Regions from separate parts of the Sphingobacterium sp. UDSM-2020 genome, predicted to be linked through region 4. Evidence: riboswitches for the same ligand, from Rfam matches in the RefSeq annotation. Region 4 holds a riboswitch; each other region holds the start of a gene.
What was found. Region 4 has a riboswitch for S-adenosylmethionine ahead of JAZ75_RS14000 (hypothetical protein). Riboswitches for the same ligand answer to the same signal wherever they lie in the genome.
Positions count from the first base shown of each region.

Region 1: another riboswitch for S-adenosylmethionine. It lies ahead of metF (methylenetetrahydrofolate reductase [NAD(P)H]); the one in region 4 lies ahead of JAZ75_RS14000 (hypothetical protein).
Region 2: another riboswitch for S-adenosylmethionine. It lies ahead of metE (5-methyltetrahydropteroyltriglutamate--homocysteine S-methyltransferase); the one in region 4 lies ahead of JAZ75_RS14000 (hypothetical protein).
Region 3: another riboswitch for S-adenosylmethionine. It lies ahead of JAZ75_RS20940 (O-acetylhomoserine aminocarboxypropyltransferase/cysteine synthase family protein); the one in region 4 lies ahead of JAZ75_RS14000 (hypothetical protein).

Region 1 covers NZ_CP066166.1:2,163,057-2,166,236, forward strand. The annotation lists gene JAZ75_RS09230 (30S ribosomal protein S16) at 1-227, shown strand, start outside; gene rimM (ribosome maturation factor RimM) at 361-888, shown strand; SAM riboswitch class I at 1,055-1,160, shown strand; gene metF (methylenetetrahydrofolate reductase [NAD(P)H]) at 1,221-2,177, shown strand; gene JAZ75_RS09245 (protein O-mannosyl-transferase family) at 2,344-3,180, shown strand, end outside.
Region 2 covers NZ_CP066166.1:1,092,516-1,095,695, forward strand. The annotation lists gene JAZ75_RS04670 (response regulator transcription factor) at 1-315, shown strand, start outside; gene JAZ75_RS04675 (phosphatase PAP2 family protein) at 377-1,144, shown strand; SAM riboswitch class I at 1,220-1,324, shown strand; gene metE (5-methyltetrahydropteroyltriglutamate--homocysteine S-methyltransferase) at 1,481-3,180, shown strand, end outside.
Region 3 covers NZ_CP066166.1:4,961,789-4,964,968, forward strand. The annotation lists gene JAZ75_RS20930 (pyridoxal phosphate-dependent aminotransferase) at 1-462, shown strand, start outside; gene JAZ75_RS20935 (prephenate dehydrogenase) at 475-1,317, shown strand; SAM riboswitch class I at 1,721-1,835, shown strand; gene JAZ75_RS20940 (O-acetylhomoserine aminocarboxypropyltransferase/cysteine synthase family protein) at 2,064-3,180, shown strand, end outside.
Region 4 covers NZ_CP066166.1:3,328,230-3,331,409, forward strand. The annotation lists gene JAZ75_RS13995 (S9 family peptidase) at 1-780, opposite strand, end outside; gene JAZ75_RS14000 (hypothetical protein) at 1,100-1,363, opposite strand; SAM-I-IV-variant riboswitch at 1,399-1,492, opposite strand; gene JAZ75_RS14005 (DUF6266 family protein) at 2,014-2,643, shown strand; gene creD (cell envelope integrity protein CreD) at 2,734-3,180, opposite strand, start outside.

The sequences.
Region 1 (3,180 bases), 1.2 Mb from region 4:
CTGAAGCTAAATTTGTAGCTTGGACTGAAGCTAATGATGCAAGAACTGCTGGTAAAAAAGACGGTTTAGCAACTACTAAAGCTGAAGCTAAGAAAATTGCATTAGCTGCTGAAGCTAAGAAAAAAGAAGAAAAAGCTGCTGCTATTGCCGCTAAAAATGCGCCAGTTGTAGAAGAAACTCCTGCTGAAGAAACTGAAGCTCCTGCTGCAGAAGAAACTGAAGGTTAATTTTTCTTTCATACAGTATCAAGAAAGCCGGTTCAATTTTGATCCGGCTTTTTTTTAAGAATGTAGTTGCTATACCTACGAAGTACTGTATTTATATATTTATATTTTTAAATTTGCACTTTCAAATTAGAACATGACCATAGAAGAAAGTTTTTACATCGGTTATATTAGCAAAACACGTGGATTAAAAGGTGAGCTTCAGCTTTTTTTTGAATTTGAAGATTATCAAGATTTAGACTTTGATGTTTTATTTGCTGAAGTGAATAAAAAATTAGTGCCTTACTTTGTCGACAATATCAAATACCAATCAAATAGTACAGCCTATTTAAATTTAGAAGACGTCGATCATATTGATAAAGCACAACCTTTAGTGCGTAAGAAAATATACCTTCCAAATGATAAAATGCCAGAGCGTGATCCTGATGATTTTAGATATACGGATTTAATTGGATACTTGGTGATTGATGAAGTTCATGGAGAATTAGGAGAGATTAAACATGTACAGGAAATGCCTCAGCAATTTATAGCAACAGTAGACTTTAATGGAAAAGAATTGATGTTCCCATTAAATGACGATCTTATGCTAGGAATTGATTCAGAGGATAAAGTTTTAGAGGTTGATTTACCAGATGGATTGGTTGAGCTATATAAGGAGATTTAAAGTCTTCACGATATACAGATTAATAAAAAGGAGTTACTGTAGTTATATGCAGTAACTCTTTTTTATTTAAAGAAATCCATTTTAATAAACGTTTTATTGGGGCATTTTTTTAGGCATGACCTTAATATTATTTTGATTATAAATTTCTATTGCCGATATTAGCCGATGCTTATAGAGAAAGGCCGAGGGAATAGACCCAATGAAGCCTTAGCAACCTGTTATTTTATAAGGTGCTACATTCTACCCCAACTCAGAGCTGGGAAAGATAAGTTGAAACAAGTCCACTTGTGCATTTCGATGTAAGCCAACCAAAATCACTTTAAAAAATATTAATGAAAATCGTTGATCATATCAGTAATGCCAAAGGAAAAACTTTGTTTTCTTTTGAACTGTTGCCACCAGCTAAGGGGCAAGGTATCCAAAGTATTTTTAAAACAATGGATGCACTTATGGAATTCAAGCCTCCCTTTATCGATGTGACTTATCATAGAGAAGACTACATGTATAAGAAGCACGAGAGCGGTTTATTAGAACGTGTGGCTTATCGTAAACGTCCAGGGACTGTTGCAATTTGTGCCGCTATTATGAATAAGTATAAAGTGGATGCTGTACCACATCTTATCTGTGGTGGTTTCACAAAAGAGGAAACTGAAAATGCTTTGATAGATTTGAACTTCTTGGGTATTGACAATGTGCTCGTATTGAGAGGTGATGCAAGAAAAGGCGATCCTGATTTCATACCAACAGAAGGTGGTCATGCATTTGCAACAGATCTTTTACAGCAGGTTGCCGATATGAACCAAGGACAGTACTTACATGAGGATATTGCGATTTCAGAAAAGACCAACTTTTGTATTGGCGTTGCAGGATATCCTGAAAAACACTTCGAAGCGCCAAATTTTAATACCGATTTTAAATGGTTAAAAAAGAAGGTTGAGATGGGGGCTGAGTTTATTGTTACACAAATGTTCTTTAATGTTGAAAAATATAAAGAGTTTGTCAATAAGTGCAGGGAAAATGATATTCATATTCCAATTATACCAGGTTTAAAACCATTGACAACAAAAAAACAACTGATTACGCTTCCGAAAATTTTTCATTTGGATATTCCAGAGGAATTGAGTGAAGCAGTATCCGGATGTAAAAATAATGCAGACGTGAGACAAGTCGGAGAAGAGTGGTTGGTACAACAATGTAAAGAATTAATTGACTTTGGTGCGCCAGTTTTACATTTTTATACCATGAGTAATCCTGGACCGACTAAAAGTATTGTAGAAAAGTTATTCTAAGACTTATATCGTATAAAAAAGCCTGCTATCACATTATAGCAGGCTTTTTTATGCGTTTCGATTTTTGTTAAAAAAAGTTAATCACCCTCAAATGAAATCTCTTTTTATTATATTTAATTGAAAATTAATTTGATTTATCAAATAATCAATTAAACCTGAATCATTCATGGATTATAAGAAAGTAAACAACGTGTTAGGTTGGCTATGTGCCATCATAGCAACATCCGTTTTCATTATCACAGCAGAGCGAACAACAAGCTGGTGGGATACTGGTGAATTTATTGCATCAGCATATAAACTTCAGATTGTTCATCAGCCTGGAGCACCTTTGTTTCTAATGTTGCAGAATATATTTTCAAATTTTGCTTTAGGAAATTTAGCTCAGATTGCATTTTGGATGAATGTGGGTTCTGCTATATGCAGTGGTTTGACAGTTATGTTTTTGTTTTGGACCATAACAGCATTAGCAAGAAAAATTATCCAATCTGATCATCAATCCAATGATAAAAATCACCTGATTAAAATAATGGGAGCAGGCATGGTGGGAGCTTTAGCTTACAGTTTCTCCGATACATTCTGGTATTCAGCAGTAGAATCTGAAGTTTATGCGATGTCATCCTTATGTACAGCAGTCGTATTCTGGGCAATTCTAAAATGGGAAGCCCGTGCAAATAAACCGCATGCAGATCGTTGGCTTATTGTCATCGCTTATATTATTGGACTTTCAATTGGAGTTCATTTATTGAATCTATTAGTTATTCCAGCGATAGCACTTATTATTTATTTTAAGAAAACTGATCGTACAACGTTTTGGGGAATTAGTAAAGCATTGTTTATTGGACTAGGAATATTGGCCATTATTCTGTGGGGAATAATCCAGTACCTTATTAAATTTGCTGCCAAGTTTGATTTGTTTTTTGTCAATACACTTGGATTAGGATTTGGCTCGGGCATATTCGTTTTTGTCATAATGATCTTATCGGCATTAATTTATGGCATATAT
Region 2 (3,180 bases), 2.2 Mb from region 4:
GATGATCAGGTTGTAAGCGATAAATTTGAGATTGGAGAGTACTTCTTCGACTATACAAGTCAACAAATTGCGCATAAAGGTGTGCAACAAAAACTATCAACGAAAGAAGCGGAATTATTACGTCTACTTTGTCTAAAAAAGAATGATGTACTGACTCGAGAAGAAGCCCTTTTAAAAATTTGGCATGATGACAATTACTTTACAGGCCGGAGTATGGACGTTTTCTTAAGCAAATTGAGAAAATACCTACGAGATGATCCCAAAGTTGAAATTGTCAATGTACATGGAAAAGGCTATAAATTATTGGTTAGCTAATACACAATTACTAGAATAATAAAGAGATGTTAAAACATCTCTTTTTGTTTATCTTGCAACAATGAAACTATCAATTCGATTTTTTTTAATCCTTTCAATCTTTTGCTCTTCTACATCGCTTTATGCGCAAAAAGATACTTTACAAAATGATAATCAAGATTTTGAAACCAATGCTAAGACAATAAATTATAAGCAATTAATAGTTCCTGTGGCTTTAATGACTTACGGAGTAATCTCATTAAATAGCCCATACCTCAAACATAAGGATCAACAAATAAACAATTCAATTAATAATGATCCGTCCAAAACTTTTAAACTTGATAATGTTAGCGTTTTCATTCCTTCTGCCGCTGTCTTTGGGCTTGACTTACTCGGAATACCAAGTAAGCACAATTTAAAACAACGCTTAGTGGTAAGTTCGATTGCCCATGCAATCACCTTATCAGCAGTTTATACCATAAAAAAAACGACACCTACTTGGAGACCTGATCGCGCAGATCAAGAATCTTTTCCTTCAGGACATACTGCTGTACCTTTTACCGGTGCAGAAATTCTATGGCAAGAATATAAAGATCAATCCATTTGGTATGGTATTGCAGGCTATACAATTGCGGCGGGAACAGGTTACCTGAGAATGTATAATCATAAACATTGGTTTTCTGACGTCGCCATGGGAGCTGGTATTGGTATTATGGGAACAAAAATTGCATACTGGCTATTACCATTATTTGATAAACACTTGCAATCAAAAAAAACAAGTTACCTAACGATGGCAACACCGTTTTACAATGGAAAACAAATTGGTTTGTCTGCTAATTTCCAATTTTAAACCTTGGTTTATTATCATTTTTATATAAAAGTTACAAAATATTTGTTTTTATAAAACTAATTCCGATATTTACAGCGCTTATAGAGAAAGGCAGAGGGAATAGACCCAATGAAGCCTTAGCAACCTGTCAATTGACAAGGTGCTACATTCTACCCCATCAAAAAGTGGGAATGATAAGCTAGACACAAAATATATCTTGTGCCCTCCTCTCTAAAAGCAATCAAAAAATTTAGTAAATAGATTCAAGAATTTTTGATCGTTTTTTATTTCGAATAAAAAAAATCCTTCTAATTTCTTGCTTCGTTAAGGTTGAACAAATAAAATAATTTTATATTTATGTTACTAACGAACAACTTAGGTTACCCACGTGTAGGTGCCTTCCGCGAGTTGAAAAAGGCCAATGAAGCATATTGGGCTAAAAAAATCAGCGCGCAAGAATTATTGCAGGCTGGACTGAAAATCCGTGAAGGCAACTGGAAAACTCAAAAAGATGCTGGCATCGATTTGATTCCTTCCAATGATTTTTCATTTTATGACCAAGTTTTAGACTTGACATTAACTGTAGGTGCAATCCCTGCACAATATCAATCACTTTTAAATAACGAAGATAAAGGATACAATTTGGACCTTTACTTTGCAATGGCGCGTGGTTTCCAGCAAGATGGCGTTGACGTAACGGCAATGGAAATGACAAAATGGTTTGACACCAACTACCATTACATCGTACCTGAATTCGTGAAAAATCAAGAATTCAAATTGACTTCAGAGAAATTCTTAAATGAATATAATGAAGCAAAATCTTTAGGTATTGAAACGAAGCCTGTGTTAATTGGCCCGATCTCATACTTATTATTAGGTAAAGAAAAAGAATCTGGTTTCAACCGTATCGATTTAATCGATAAGTTGGTTCCTGTATATGAAGAAATCTTAACTAAATTGGCTACCGCTGGTGCAAAATATGTACAAATTGATGAGCCATTTTTAGCTTTAGATATTGATGATGCAACACGTGCTCTATACACGCGTGTATTTACTAAATTAGCTGCTGCTGCTAAAGACATCAAAATTATTGTAACGACTTATTTCGAGGCTTTACGTGACAACGAAGAAACAGCTATAAACTTACCAGTTTACGCAGTTCATGTTGATTTAGTAAGAGGTGAAAACCAACTCGACACTATATTAGCCAAAGTTCCGGCTTCATTAACACTTTCTTTGGGTGTAGTTGAAGGTCGCAACATTTGGAAAAATGATTACGTAAAATCATTAGCACAAATCAAAAAAGCTGTTGATGCTTTAGGCAAAGACCGTGTATTAGTAGGACCTTCGAGTTCATTATTACACGTACCTTTCGATTTAGACAATGAAGATAATGAAGAGTCATTGCCTAAAGAAGTTAAAAATTGGTTGGCATTTGCTAAGCAAAAATTAGCAGAGGTAAAAGATTTAGCGATCTTAGCTGAAGGCGAAGTAGATGCAAAAACAGCTGAGCGTTTCGAAGCCAATAAGGCTGCTGCGGAAGACCGTCGTACATCTTCTTTAATCCACAAGCCTGAAGTTAAAGAACGTACAGCAAATATCACTGATGATGATGCTAAACGTACATCTACTTTCTTAGCTCGTAAAGAAGCACAACAAGCGAAATTTAATCTTCCAGCATTTCCAACAACGACAATTGGTTCATTCCCACAAACTAAAGATGTTCGTAAATGGAGAGCTGATTTGAAAAAAGGCGCAATTTCTCAAGAACAATACGATAAAGAAATCGCAGAAGAGACAGAAAGAACAATCCGTCTTCAGGAGCAATTGGATATCGATGTATTAGTTCATGGTGAATTCGAACGTAATGACATGGTTGAGTACTTCGGAGAGCAATTAGCAGGTTATGCCTTCACTAAAAACGGATGGGTTCAATCATATGGTTCACGTTGTGTAAAACCTCCAGTTATTTATGGTGATGTTTACCGTCCTGCTGATATGACCGTACGTTGGTCTTCATATGCTCAAACCCTGACAAACCGTCCAGTAAAAGGAAT
Region 3 (3,180 bases), 1.6 Mb from region 4:
AGCAAATCCTCCAATATGGCCGGATGGCGAATCGGTATGTTAGTGGGTGCAGAGGCACGGATCAATGAAGTATTACGTTTTAAAAGCAACATGGATTCGGGAATGTTCTTACCAGCTCAATTAGCAGCGGCCAAGGCATTGCAGTTGGATCAAACATGGTATCAAGATTTAAATGCAATCTATCACGAAAGAAGACAGTTGGTTTTCGAAATCATGAACCTGTTGGGCTGTACATATAAAAAGAATCAGGTCGGTTTATTTGTGTGGGCCAAAATTCCAGATAATTACGAATCAGGCTACACGTTAAGTGATGAGGTATTAGATCTATCACGTGTCTTTATTACTCCCGGAGGTATATTCGGAAGTGCTGGAAACACCTATATTAGAATAAGTTTATGTGCCTCAGTTGAAGTATTAAAAGAAGCAATTGCTAGAATAGAACAAGCAAAACAAACGAATTAAGATTGAAATAACATGATGAATATAGCCATTATTGGCGTCGGTTTAATTGGTGGCTCCGTCGCCATGAAACTAAAAGAAAAAAAATTCTGTGATCAGGTTTTTGGTGTTGACAAAAGCGATGCTAATCTAACGAAAGCATTGCAAATAGGCTTCATTGATCAAAAGGCAACATTAGAGGAAGCTTTAGAAAAATGTAAAGTGATCATTCTCACAGCTCCAGTTGATGCGATAATCACATTAGCGCCCAAATTATTGGACCTCGTAAAAGATCAAGTCATCATTGACATGGGCTCTACCAAACTAAATATTTTACAGTTAATCTCGGAACACCCTAATCGTGGCCGCTATGTTGCCGCCCATCCAATGGCTGGTACCGAATATTCAGGCCCCGAAGCAGCATTACCAAATTTGTTTAAAGATAAAATGATGGTTTACGTTGAGGCATTTAAATCTGATGAAGATGCGTTCGAATTAACAGATTCCATTACCGAACAACTGGAAATGCGGACGTCATTTATGACTGCAGAGGAGCATGATACACACACAGCCTATGTTTCCCATATTTCTCACCTGACTTCTTTTGCTCTAGCGCTAACTGTTTTAGAGAAAGAGAAATCGCAGGGTCGAATATTTGAATTGGCAGGATCTGGTTTTGAATCAACGGTACGCTTAGCAAAAAGCTCACCGGATATGTGGACACCTATTTTCAAACAAAACAGAGTTAATGTACTCGAAGTGTTAGAGGAAAACATCAAGCAGCTGCAGGCTTTAAAAGATGCCATCCAAGATGAAAATTACACTCAATTACACAAATTAATTAAAAAATCAAATAAGATTAAACGTATTATTAAATAAAACCCACTTGCTCCAACCGGCAAAGGCGAATTATTGTTTCATACAAAGTAATTAGAAGAAAGCATAGGAACTCGCAAGGTTCCTATTTTCTTTTTTATAAAAAAAGATCACAGGATCATCGATCTGCTGTTGTCTGTTTAACACCGTATATTTCAGTTATATTGCTTTCAATTACTGATATGGATTTCATCCACGACGTATAAACATATCGGAATAAATAAATGCTGCCCCATCAACTACCAATACTTACATAATAGTGAGAGTTTACGATCAATTACGAGTAGAATTAGAAGTATTTTCTAAGAAATAGCATAAAATATTTTGGTTTGTAAAAAGCAAGGCATATATTTGCATCGTAGTTCAAATAGAAATACATCTAATCAACACCTCTTAATCAGGTCTTGATTTATAAAGAAGTGGCGAGAGACTGGCTCAATGACCCACTGGCAACCTTCAAAATACGTTTGAAAAGGTGCCAATTCCTGTCCAAAGTAATATTGCTTTGGAGGATATAAATGAAACGACAAATGATAATAACATTACAACAAAACAAGAAGGTAAATTCTAGCACCAACGTAACAGATACAAATATTCCATCAAAACAGATGCGAATGCTTTTGCACATGTTTACGTTTTCTTGTTAATCAATCTTTTTTAAAATTTATTGATTTCAAGTACATATCCATGTGCACAATCTCACCCCTATTTTTTATTAACGAATCTTCAACTAATTAATTATAACTACAATGTCTACAAATAAAAATTTAAAATTCGAAACACTTCAAGTGCATGCTGGTCAAGTTGCCGATCCAACAACTGGAGCGCGTGCAGTACCTATATACCAAACCAGTTCATACGTATTTGAAAATGCAGAACATGGAGCGAACTTATTTGCTTTAAAACAATTTGGAAACATCTATACACGTCTGATGAATCCAACAACAGATGTATTTGAGAAACGTATTGCTGCATTGGAAGGCGGTATCGCCGCTGTAGCAGTCGCTTCTGGACAGGCTGCACAATTCATTGCATTAAATAATATCGTAGAAGCTGGTGAAAATTTTGTTTCCAGCAGTAATGTATACGGTGGTACATATAATCAATTTAAAGTAGCATTTAAAAGAATTGGTATTGAAGTACGTTTTACTAAAGAAACAACTGCCGAGGAGTTTGAATCACTAATCGATGAAAACACAAAAGCTTTATACCTAGAAACAATTGGAAACCCAAGTTACGATATTCCAGATTTTGATAAGATAGCAGCTGTTGCTAGAAAACATGACTTACCACTTATCGTAGACAATACTTTTGGAGCTGGTGGATATCTATTTAAACCTCTTGAACACGGCGCTTCTGTAGTTGTAGAGTCTGCAACAAAATGGATTGGTGGTCACGGTACAAGTATTGGTGGTGTCATCGTAGATGGTGGTACTTACAACTGGGGAAATGGTAAATTCAAACAGTTTTCTGAACCTTCAGAAGGATACCATGGATTAGTTTTTTCAGATGTTTTTGGCGTTAATGGCCCATTTGGAAACATTCAATTTGCAATCCGCGCACGTGTTGAAGGACTACGTGATTTTGGACCAGCTATTTCACCCTTCAATTCATTCCAATTAATCCAGGGCCTAGAAACATTATCACTTCGTGTTCAGCGTCATGTAGACAACACATTAGAAATTGCGAAATGGTTAGAAGCCCATCCGCAAGTGGAAAAAGTGAATTATCCAGGGTTAAAAAGCTCTCCTAGCTATGCAAATGCGCAAAAATATTTAAAAAATGGATATGGTGCTGTTCTTTCATTTCAAATAAAAGGTGACGTGACAAAAGCCGATGCTTTTATCGATAGCTTAGAGCTAATAA
Region 4 (3,180 bases):
ATTTGTACTCACGGCATACTCTGTTCCAAACCTTTTTTTACTGACATATAGCACAGCTTTACTATCTGGTGTCCACTCAAAATCTTCAGAACCGCCAAATGGCATTTGAGGGCTATAGAAAGGCTCATCCTGCAATAAATCAATTGCTTCGCCAATCTTACCGTTGTTATAGCTGGCTACAAATGGATGATTGAATTTTCCATTATTGAACGTGTCCCAATGACGGTAGTCAAGATTGTCAAAAACATAAGCGTCAGATTTTGGTAAATCAGGATATTTGTCGGTACTGTGATATTTTTTGATTAAAACTGCTTTGCTAAATAAAATATATTGACCATTTGGAGATAGCTTTACATTTTCTAGATCAGTTTCGCTGTGTGTCAATTGTATAGCTTCACCTTTATATCTATTCTTTTTCCAAAGTTGCCCTTTGAACAAGTAAATGATATCGCCATTTTCTGTAATCTGTACGACAGACTCACCGCCCTTTTCACTTGTTAGAGGAGCTGTGTTACCTGTTTCTAGGGATAATGTGTAAAGGTTTTTTTCCGAACTGTTTGTTTCTATAGCATAATTAGAGACACCATATACTAAAGTTTTTCCATCTGTTGAAATTCCTTCTCCAGAAACACGGCCTAATTTCCAAAGTGTCTGCGGATCTAATGGTGCTTTTGCGGTGTTTTCCATATTAAGAACCATTTTGGTTTCTTTGTTTTCCTGAGCTATTGATGCCGAAGCGCATAATAAAATGGAAAGCGTTATTAAAGATTTTTTTTTCATAAAGAATACGAATATGAACAGGCAAGATACAAAATCTAAGATCATTTAACATATTAAATAAAGTATTGGAGAAAGAAAACAAGGTGAAGGAATTGTTCAGAATGACGCGATATCACTTTGTGTTAAACTATTGAAGGGAATTGGAGAAATTATAAAATACTATCTTAGCGCATTAAAAAAAGCATAGCATTGATATTAGTGACTGAAAATTATATAGAATTAGTTGGATAAAAAAAGCTTCACTCAGTGCTCAAAAAGGAAGGGCTATTTAACCTTTTTAGCGCTGAGTGAATACGCAATTTTAAAGCTGTCTTTGCTCTTATTGGAGAATCGGGATAAGCGTATTTTCCTCTAATCTTACTGCGACATACTTTACGGAAGTAAAACCATCTTCTCTAGAAATGATGTTGGAAAGATCTAGCCCTCTTTTAGAAAAAGTACTTATGAGCGCAGTGCGGAATGTAGATTTGGAAGAACCCCAACCTTTTTCCGATACCGTATCATTGTTGAGCTGTATCAGTTCGTTGATTGAATAATAACTGAATTTTTCCAGTAAATGTTGATAAAGATTTGGTGTTGACATACAATTTAAAAATTTAAAGGATTAAACCATAAACTGTATCCAGATATTTTTGGTCGAAACCCATATTAATTTACCACCGCGGTTATGTAACTCGGTTGGTATTGCAACGTGCAATTCTGAATACTCTACAAAGTTAGTAGATTTTATTTTGTTTCAAAATTTATTTTAAAATAATTAATTCATGATGAGAATTTTATGAAGGAGATTGACGTTTTTTTTCCATTATTTAAATAATTATACACGCTATGTTTCCACAAATAGCGTGTATAATTGATAATCAATAGTAGCATTAATTGCGTATTTCCCTCCTATCCCTTCAAAAGGAGGGATCTTGACCGATCATTATGTATGTGCTGTCTCGTTATACAAACTGATGTGATATGAGTGTTACACTCTTAGATATTGTAATACTCTTACTAGTAAAATACGGTTACATAACTATATATCTCATTACTATATTTAGAGATATATTAGAGTCATTATAGAGGGTTTCTAGAGGGTTTATAGAGGTAAAGCACTATAAAACCTCTATTTAACCTCTTTATAACTTCTATATTATCACTTTAATTATTATATTAGAACAGCATGATATATAGATGTAATCTTAGTAGGTCATGCATCTTAACCAATTTCCAATATAACCTAGTAATATGGCAATATTAAAAGCAGGAATAAATGGACCCTTTTCGGGTAAAGTCGGAAACGTAGTAGGGTATCAGTTAAATGGACAATCCGTTATCCGCTCTCTACCATTTGTTATAAAAAGAGCTCCAAGTAAGTTAACGATCATTAATCGCATGCGGATGAAGGTCGTATCCCAATTTTTGACATATGTTAAAAAACCGATTGCGTTTGGTTATAAAAATATAGCCCCTAAAGGTAGCCGTGTTGGGGCTTTTCAATCAGCTCAATCCTATTTATTCAATAATGCGATCGATTATGATGCAGACAACATGCCCTATATTAATCCTGAAAAAGTATTAGTTTTCCGAGGAGATATGACACCACCGCTGCTTATTAAGGTAGAGCGGAAGGATAATAAACTTCATGTCGAATGGAATAAGGATGCATGTAAAGGTTATTCAGCTGCGGTGGTTGTCCTGGCATATGTTATAGAAAAGTACGCTGCTTTGAACGAGGGTGCGGCGATCTCAAACGAAGGCAAAATGGTATGGGAACATCAGCTGTTCAATAGCGATGAACAAGTACATATCTATGTCGGTTTCTACGATATGCTTAATGATGAGTTTTCAGATTCTGTATATGGGGGGTGTGTATAAATTTAATAAGATATACCATATCTTATTATTTTCTTTTAAGGAGTATCAAGATATATGTTAAATATATCTTGATACCTTCTGTTGCCAATCTCATCGTTTATCGTATTGATACCAATTGATCTTTGTGGATATGCGCATTAAAATTGCCAATATGATAAATATACCTATTGTACCCACTATGAGTGAATAATCACGTAATTGCATTAAGATAAATATGAAACTATAGAAAATGGAAAGTATTCCAGAAAAGATAAGTGCAGACCTGCTATCATTGGTAATAGATTTAATGAATGAAGCGATAAGAATAATAGTAGCTAATGCGGCTAGTAGGTAAGCGAGGTTGAAACCCAGATGCTCACTAATGGAAAGAAGCAGTGAGTAAAAGAGTACCATAGCAAAACCAATCAGCATATACTGTATAAGATGTATGCGTTGTTTTTTTATAATTTCTGTGAAAAACAGTGCTGCAAATGTTAGAATAATAATCAAAATTCCATATTTGGCTACACGGGTAGTTTTTTGATAATTATTGACTTC